2 linked regions of the Saccharibacillus brassicae genome follow. The protein of the gene in region 1 interacts with the protein of each later gene in a pairwise test. Links are inferred from orthologs where the notes say so. Each region holds a gene or a part of one and is shown on either strand. Other genes may lie near its edges.

Evidence for each region. Proteins that work in one complex are often made in the same cells at the same time.
Region 2: the proteins of def (region 1) and FFV09_RS19835 interact in binary tests that used the Escherichia coli proteins (3 or more experiments, as listed by UniProt). The link is inferred for Saccharibacillus brassicae from one-to-one orthologs.

Annotation. Positions count from the first base shown.
Region 1 is NZ_CP041217.1:467,447-472,813, reverse strand. The notes cover bases 1-2,754. They hold def (peptide deformylase), read left to right. Parts: upstream 1-1,013; coding sequence 1,014-1,496; downstream 1,497-2,754. Other genes in these bases: fmt (methionyl-tRNA formyltransferase), read left to right, coding at 1,493-2,443; priA (primosomal protein N'), read left to right, coding at 1-938. In the rest of the region: 16S rRNA (cytosine(967)-C(5))-methyltransferase RsmB, read left to right, coding at 3,169-4,491; dual-specificity RNA methyltransferase RlmN, read left to right, coding at 4,693-5,367. UniProt on the Escherichia coli protein: Removes the formyl group from the N-terminal Met of newly synthesized proteins. Requires at least a dipeptide for an efficient rate of reaction. N-terminal L-methionine is a prerequisite for activity but the enzyme has broad specificity at other positions.
Region 2 is NZ_CP041217.1:4,733,494-4,737,009, reverse strand. What follows is about bases 1-2,764. They hold FFV09_RS19835 (aspartate-semialdehyde dehydrogenase), read right to left. Parts: upstream 2,023-2,764; coding sequence 979-2,022; downstream 1-978. Other genes in these bases: FFV09_RS19825 (M16 family metallopeptidase), read right to left, coding at 2,629-2,764; dut (dUTP diphosphatase), read right to left, coding at 2,205-2,657; dapG (aspartate kinase), read right to left, coding at 1-962. In the rest of the region: more of FFV09_RS19825, read right to left, coding at 2,765-3,516.

The sequences.
Region 1 (5,367 bases):
TCGTCATGTGCCGCACATGCGGCTACGTCGCGGAATGCCCGAACTGCGACATCTCGCTGACGTTTCATCAGCGCTCCAACAATTTGCGCTGCCATTACTGCGGCCATGCCGAGACGGTGCCGGAGACGTGCCCGGAATGCGGCAGCGAGCATATCCGCTATTTCGGCACCGGCACGCAGCGGGTCGAAGAAGAACTCGCCAAGCTGTTCCCGGCTATTCGGGTCGTGCGCATGGACGTCGACACGACGAGCGAAAAAGGCTCGCACGAAAAGCTGCTGCAGCAGTTCCGCGACAAAAAAGCGGACGTGCTGCTCGGCACGCAGATGGTCGCGAAAGGGCTCGACTTCCCCGACGTGACGCTGGTCGGGGTCATCGCGGCCGATTCGGCCTTGAACCTGCCCGATTTCCGGGCGGCCGAAAAAACGTTCCAACTGCTCACGCAGGTCGCCGGACGGGCAGGGCGGCATCATCTGCCCGGCGAAGTATTTATTCAATCGTACAACCCGGATCATTATTCGGTGCTGCACGCTTCGAAGCACGATTACCACTCGTTCGTGCGCGAGGAACTCGGGCATCGGCGCAAGCTCGGCTATCCGCCGTACTGCCGGCTCATTCTCGTGACGTTCTCGCATGAACAGCTGCCGGTCGTCGTGCGCATGGCGGAGAACTACGCCGCCCTGGTCAAAGAAAAAGCGCGCGCCCGCGGCTGGCTGGCCCGGATGGACAAGCTTGTGCCGAACGTGCTTGACCTGCTCGGACCGATCGCGTCGCCGATTCCCCGGATCAAAAATAGATACCGGTTTCAATGTATGATAAAATGGCGTGGAGAAATGGACGCCGCTCTGCTGGCGCGGGAAATCGCGGATGAACTGGAAGACACGGCGAAGGAGCAGGACCTGCTCATCAGCATCGACGTCGACCCTCAGGTCATGATGTGACGCGGTTCCCCGCGTTTTTTGCATGGGACGAAGACGGGCCCGACGACTACTACGGATTCAAGGAAGGTGCTTGACATGGCTATTCGACTGATCGTAAAACAACCCGACGAGGTTTTGCGCAAAAAAGCAAAAGAAGTGACGAAGATAACGCCGAACGTTCAGAAACTGATGGCCGACATGGCGGAGACGATGTACGATGCGCAGGGCGTCGGCCTCGCCGCGCCGCAGGTAGGCATCCTGAAGCGCGTTATCGTGATCGACGTCGGCGACGAACACGGGTTGATCGCGATGATCAATCCCGAAATCGTGGAGCGCGAAGGCGAACAGTTCGGAGCGGAAGGCTGCCTGAGCATCCCGGGACTGAACGGCGACGTGCGCCGTGCGCAGACCGTGACGGTTCGCGGACTGGATCGGGACGGCCAAAGCCTGAGCGTTACCGGCAGCGGGCTGCTGGCCCGCGCGCTGCAGCACGAAATCGACCATTTGGACGGCATTCTGTTTACGGATGTGGCGGACAAAATTTATGAATGGGGTCAGGAAAGCGAGGCAAACCAATGAGTGAAAAGAAAAGAATCGTATTTATGGGCACGCCGCAGTTTGCGGTGTCCTGCCTGGAAGCGCTGCTGGAAAGCGACTGCAATGTCGTGGCGGTCGTGACCCAACCCGACCGGCCGCAGGGCCGCAAAAAGGTGCTGACGCCGTCGCCCGTCAAGGAAGCGGCGCTGAAGCATCATCTGCCCGTGCTGCAGCCCGAGCGCATGCGCAGCAAGGAAGCGGTCGAAGAACTGGCTTCGTTCCATCCCGACCTGATCGTCACGGCCGCCTACGGCCAGATCCTGCCGAAGTCGCTGCTCGAAGTGCCGGAACTCGGCTGCGTCAACGTGCACGGCTCGCTGCTGCCCGCTTACCGGGGCGGCGCTCCGATCCAGCGTTCGATCATGAACGGCGAACCGAAAACGGGCATTACGCTCATGTATATGGCTGAAGGGCTCGATACGGGCGACATGATATCCGTCACCGAAGTGGACATTACGGACCGGGACGATTCCGGGTCGCTGTTCGAGAAAATGGCGGAAGCCGGCGCGGCGCTGCTCAAGCGCGAACTGCCCCGCCTGCTGAACGGCCGCGTTGCGGCCCGGGCGCAGGACGAGTCGCTTGCGACGTACGCGCCGAACCTGTCGCGCGAAGACGAACGGATCGACTGGACCCGTTCGCCGCGCGAGATCTTCAATCAGGTGCGCGGCTTGTCGCCGTTCTCCGGCGGCTATACGCTGTGGAACGAAGAAGTGTTCAAGATTTGGCAGGTGGAACCGCCCGAAGAGAACGGACCCGAAGCGGGAGCCGCTCCCGGAACGGTGCTTGACGTGAACAGCCAGGCGATCGTCGTCGCCTGCGGCAGCGGAGCCGTCCGGCTGACCAAAGTGCAGCCTGCCGGCAAAAAAGCGATGCCGGTGTCCGAATTCGTGCGCGGAACGTCGATGCAAGCAGGGACGGTGCTCGGATGAACGGAAACAAAGAGAACGGAAACAAACAAAACGGCAAACGTCCCGAAGGAACAGGGATCCGCATGTTCGGCACGGGAGCCAAGCCGTCCGGCGGCTTCGATCCGAACAAGCCCGCGGCTTCCCCGAAAAGCGCCGACGGCAAAAAGCCGACCGACCGCAAAAAAGTAGATGACCGTAAAAAAACGGACGATCGCAAAAAAGCGGACGATCGCAAAAAGGCCAAAGAACTCGGCCGCAACGCAAGCGGCGCGCTCAAGCGGATCGAAGCCAAAGCGGCGGGCAAATCCGCGGGCGGGTCCGACTCGAACAATGGGAACGCCGCGAAGCCGGCGGCCCGGCAGACCGCCAAGCCTGCCGCGCGGCCGTCGTCCAGACCGGCAGCCGCGCAGACAGCCGGGCCGCGCTCACAATCCGCGCCATCCTCGCAATCCGGAGCAGCCAGACCGGCAGCCTCGGTAGAAGCCAAGCCGGCAGCCGTGCATGAATCGGCATCTCGCTCGACAGCCGGTTCGAAGTCCGATGCCAGATCCAAGTCTGCATTCAAAGCCGCACCGGCAGACCGCCGTCCGGCGGCGTCGGCCTCCGATCGGCCGCGCTCCGGCGGAACCGGTCCTGCGGGCGCAGCCCCGAAGCCGGCGTCCGCCGCAGCGCAGCCGGCCAAGCCGAAGCCCGGCCCGAACGGCGGCTATCCGCGCCGGAGCCGCGAAGCTTCGACCGCGCGCGAAGTGGCGCTCAACGTGCTCACCGGCGTCGACGAGAACGCCGCGTACAGCAATTTGCTGCTGAACCGCGCGCTGCAGCAGGCGGAGTTGAGCCCGGCGGACGCGGGCCTTGCGACCGAGCTCGTCTACGGGACGATCTCGCGCCAGGCGACGCTGGATTATTTCCTTGATCGGTTTATCAAGAGCGGCGTCAAGCGCCTGAACCCGTGGGTGCGCAGCCTGATGCGGATGTCGCTGTACCAGATCCGCTACCTGGACCGGGTTCCCGCTCACGCGGCGGTGAACGAAGCGGTCGAGATTGCCAAGAAAAGAGGCCATTCCGGCATCGCCGCGATGATCAACGGCGTGCTGCGCAGCGTGCTGCGCGAAGGAGACGCGCTGTCGATTCCGGATGACCTGCCGACGGCGGAGCGGATCGCCCTGCAGCATTCGCACCCGCAGTGGCTCGTCGAGCGCTGGATTGCCCAATACGGCGAAGAAACGGCGGAAGCCGTCTGCGCGTCGAACAACGAAGCGCCGAAGGCGAGCCTGCGCGTCAACACGCTGCGAATGGATCGCGCGGAACTGCTGCGCGAACTGGAAGCCGAAGGCCGCAGCGTTCGCGCTTCGGACCTTGCGCCGCAGGGCGTCATCGTCGAGAGCGGCGGCAATCTGGCGAACGACCGTCTGTACCGGGACGGCCGCTTCAGTATTCAGGACGAGAGTTCGATGCTCGTGGCCGAAGCGCTGGCGCCGGAACCGGGCATGAGCGTGCTGGACTGCTGCGCCGCGCCGGGCGGCAAAACGGCGCATATCGCCGAGAAGATGGGCAACCGCGGGCGCATCGTGGCCAACGATCTGCATGAACACAAGCAGGGGTTGATCGCGGAGCAGGCCGAGCGGCTGGGCCTGTCGTGCATCGAGACGAGCGTGGGCGACGCCCTGACGCTCAAAGATCGCTTCGAACCGGCTTCGTTCGACCGCGTCCTGCTGGATGCGCCGTGTTCGGGCTTCGGCGTAATCCGGCGCAAACCGGATCTGCGCTGGGCCAAGACGCCGGAAGACGCCGCTTCGATCGCGAAGCTGCAGCGGCAGATGCTGGGCGCCGTGGCCGGTTTGGTGAAGCCGGGCGGCATCCTCGTCTACAGCACGTGCACGATCGAGCGCGAAGAAAACCAGCGCGCGGTCGCCGAATTCCTGCGCGACCACGCGGAATACGTCTCGGAGCCGTTCGACGCGCCTACGCTCGACGATCTGCCGCAGGCCGGCGGAGCGGGTGTACAAATCCTGCCGAACCAGTTCGGTTCGGACGGCTTCTATATCGCCAGACTGCGCCGCAGAGACTAAAGTTCCCGTACTTTTTTACCGAAAAAAAGGATTGAAAAGACGTCTGCGTCCGATAAGAAAGAGGGACCTTCGCCAGACCCGCCAGAGGGATGGTCGGGGTTCCTCTTTAGCATGAACGCCTTTTGTGCTAATATAGATAAGATGAAAACCGATAAAGTCAACGCATTCGATAAAATCAACGAACAGGGGATAACCGACAACATGAAACCTTTCATATACGATTACAATCTTGACGCTCTGCGAGAGTGGGTTAAGGAAAACGGAGAAGCGGCTTTCCGCGCCGACCAGATCTTCGATTGGATCTACGTCAAGCGCGTATCGAGCTTCGAGGAAATGACCAACCTGTCCAAAAGCCTGCGCGAGAAGCTGGACGGTCAGTTCGCTTTTGTCACACTCAAAGAAATTACCAAATTCCAGTCCAAAGACGGCACCGTGAAGTTCCTGTTCGGCCTGCATGACGAACATGCGATCGAGACGGTCATCATGAAGCACAACTACGGCAACAGCGTCTGCGTAACGACCCAGGTCGGCTGCCGGATCGGCTGCACATTCTGCGCGTCCACGCTCGGCGGACTGAAGCGCAACCTGACGGCGGGCGAGATCGTCGCGCAGGTCGTCGAAGCGCAGAAGATGCTCGACAAAGACGGCGAGCGCGTCAGCAGCATCGTGATCATGGGCTCCGGCGAGCCGTTCGAGAACTACGAAGCGACGATGACGTTCCTGCGCATCATGATCCACGAAAAAGGACTGAATATCGGACAGCGCCACATTACCGTCTCGACGAGCGGCATCGTGCCGAACATTTACAAATTCGCCGACGAAGACACGCAGATCAACCTGGCGATTTCCATCCATGCGCCGAACGACAAGCTGCGT
Region 2 (3,516 bases), 4.3 Mb from region 1 along the record:
GCTTCCGTGTCGAACACCGTGTAGACGGCGCCGACCGGCGTCACGTTGATAAAGTCGACGCTGATCGCGTTCTCGGCCATCGCCTTGAACACGTTCAGCGACAGCTGGCCGCTCGGGTCCGGCTGTTCGACCGTAATCTGAGTGACGCTGCTCACGTAGGCGATGCCGGTCACGAAACGGTCGATCACGCCGGCCGACACGTCCGCGAAGTTCTCCGGATGCGTGACGAGCGTGCCTTCTTCTTCGGAAAAGGTCGAACGGACCCGCACCGGGATTTGCGCCTGCATGGCGATCTCGACCGCACGCGGATGGATGACTTTGGCGCCTTGGTAAGCCATGTTGCAAATCTCGGTATAGCTGACCACTTCAAGCGGCTTGGCGTCTTCCACCAGGCGCGGATCGGCGGTCAGAATGCCGTTCACGTCCGTATAGATGTCCACGATCTCCGCATGCAGCGCGGCGCCGAGCGCCGTCGCCGACGTATCGCTGCCGCCCCGGCCGAGCGTCGTGAGATCGCCGTATTCGTTCTGTCCCTGGAACCCGGTCACGATCACGACGCTGTGGTCCTGCAGTTCGCGCAAAATGCGCTCGGGGCGCATCTCCAAAATCCGCGCGTTGCCGAAATGGCTGTCGGTCATGAAGCCGGCCTGCGCTCCGGTCAGCACGGTCGCGTCAATGCCTTCCTGATGCAAAATGCCGCAAAGCGTAGCCGCGGAGATGATCTCTCCGCAGCCCATCAACAAATCTTTTTCTTTGGCCGGCAGCGATTTGCCGCTCGTGCCTGCCGCCCAGCCGAGCAGCGTGTCGGTCGCGTACGGATCGCCGCTGCGTCCCATCGCGGACACGACGACGACCAGTTGATAACCGGCCGCCAGCTCCCGCTGAACGTGGCGGACGACGTGCGCTCTCGCTTCTTCCGAAGACAGCGACGTCCCGCCGAATTTTTGAACCCGAATAGCCATGGTCTCTTCCTTTCGTTTAGGCCTGCTGCGAACGAGCCGCAATGATTTCCGCGATTTGCACGGCGTTCCACGCCGCGCCCTTGAGCAGATTGTCGGAGACGATCCACAGGTTCAGCCCGGTCGGCGAATCGAGGTCGCGGCGCAAACGGCCCACGAACACGTCGTTTTTGCCCGCGGCGTCGGTCGCCAGCGGATACGCCTGATTGGCCGGATCATCGATCACGGTCAAGCCCGGCGCGTTTTCGAGCAGCGAACGCACTTCGGCCAGATCGTATTCCGAACCGAGTTCCACGTACACCGACTCGGAATGGCCGTACACGACCGGGATGCGCACGCAGGTCGCGGTCACCTGAATCGACTCGTCGCCCATAATTTTTTTGGTTTCGTTGATCATCTTCATCTCTTCGTACGTAAAGCCGTTGTCCGTGAACTTGTCGATCTGCGGCACGGCGTTGAACGCGATCTGATGCTTCACCGGCAGCGAAGCGACAGGCAGCACGTCCGGGTTGACCGGCTCGCCGTTCACGATCGCTTTCGTCTGGCGGTTCAGCTCGGCGATCGCTTTGGCGCCCGAACCGGATACCGCCTGATACGTCGATACGATGATCCGTTTAAGGCCGTAGCGGTCCTGCAGCGGCTTCAGCGCGGCCACCATCTGGATGGTCGAACAGTTCGGGTTGGCGATCACGCCGTTATGCTCGAAAATTTTCTCCGCGTTCACTTCGGGCACGACCAACGGAGCGGTCGGATCCATCCGGAAAGCGCTCGTGTTGTCGATGCAGACCGTGCCGCGCTTGATCGCTTCCGGCACGAGCGCCTTGCTCACGTCTCCGCCCGCGCTGAACAGCGCGATCTGCACGCCTTCGAAGCTCTCCGGCTTCGCTTCTTCGACCGTCACGTCCTCGCCCTTGAACTTCAGCTTGCTGCCCGCGCTTCTCGCGGACGACAGCAGTTTCAAGGTCTTGATCGGGAAGTTGCGCTCTTCGAGCAATCTCAGGATTTGTTCGCCGACCGCACCGGTCGAGCCGACTACGGCTACGTTAAACGTTTCATTCGACATCTGGCTTGTCTCTCCTTTATATGGGGCAAAATCGCTAAACATCAAGGTTTGCATTGTGAATATCATAGTGGGTCTCGAAATAAAAAGCAAGACGTCCGCACGCTACGAAAACGGCCCGCAAGCGAAAAAAGCCCGCGGCTTTCTTCGCTGCGAAGAAGCCGCGGCTGCCCGCAAAATATCGTTTATTTGCCGGTGTGCCCGAATCCGCCGCTGCCGCGAACGGTGTCGGACAGCTCTTCCACTTCGGCCAGTTCCGTCTCCGGCACTTCCTGGAATACCATCTGCGCGATCCGCTCCCCGCGCGCGATCGTGAACGGCTCCTCGCCCAGATTGATCAGCAGCACTTTGATCTCCCCGCGGTAATCCGCGTCGATCGTGCCGGGCGTATTCAGGCATGTGATGCCATGCTTGAACGCCAAGCCGCTGCGTGGACGAATCTGCGCTTCGAGCCCGCCCGGCATCGCGATGGCGATACCTGTCGGCACGAGCGTCCGCTGCATCGGCTCAAGCACGATCGGCGCGAGCACGGCGGCCTGCAGGTCGTAACCCGCGGCAAGTTCGGTCATTTTGCGCGGAATCGCCAGGTCTTCGTTCCCGGCGAACCGTTTAATTTGTATCAGATGGGACAAGTTCATCTCTCCTCAATGCGTTAATCGCCCGGTCCGAGCCGCCGACCATCGCCACGGCGAACGGTTTGGCGAACAAGTGGTCGAGCGCGAGCCGGACGTCGGCTTCGGTCACCGCTTCGACTTTGGCGATCGTCTCGTCGATTGTCTCGTGGCGGCCGAGCATCAGTTCGTTTTTGCCGAGACGGTTCATCCGGCTTCCGCTGCCTTCGAGGCCCATGATCAGGCTGCCTTTGAGCTGCTGCTTGCCTTTGCGGATCTCGTCTTCGGTCAAGCCCCGGCTTTGCACTTCATGCAGCACCTGCTGCGTCAGCTTCAGCACGTCGGCGGTCTGCTTCGGCGCGGTTCCGGCATAGATCGTAAAGTAGCCGCTGTCGGCATGCGCGCTGTGATACGAATAGACGGAGTAGGCCAAGCCGCGCTTTTCCCGGATTTCCTGGAACAGCTTCGAGCTCATGCCTCCGCCGATCGAATTATTGAGCAGCGCCATGGCGTACTGCCGGGGATCGTCATACCCGAACCCCTGGAACGACAGACAGATATGGTTCTGTTCCGTTTTCTTCTTGCGGTACACGAGTCCGCCGTCGAAGGACGGTTCGACGATCGGAGACGGCGTTCCCTTACGGCCGAACGAACCGAAATGCTGTTCGAGCAGCTCTTCGAGATCGTCTCCGAGATTGCCGGCGATCGCCACAATCGTATTGTCGACCGTGTAGCGCTCGTGCAGAAACCGCTGCAGGTCTTCCGAAGTCATCGGAGCGAGATGCTCCTGCGTGCCGAGTATCGGCATCGCCAACGGATGGCCTTCGTAAGCCGCTTCCACGATCAGGTCGTGCACCAGATCATCGGGATCGTCCAGATACATAGA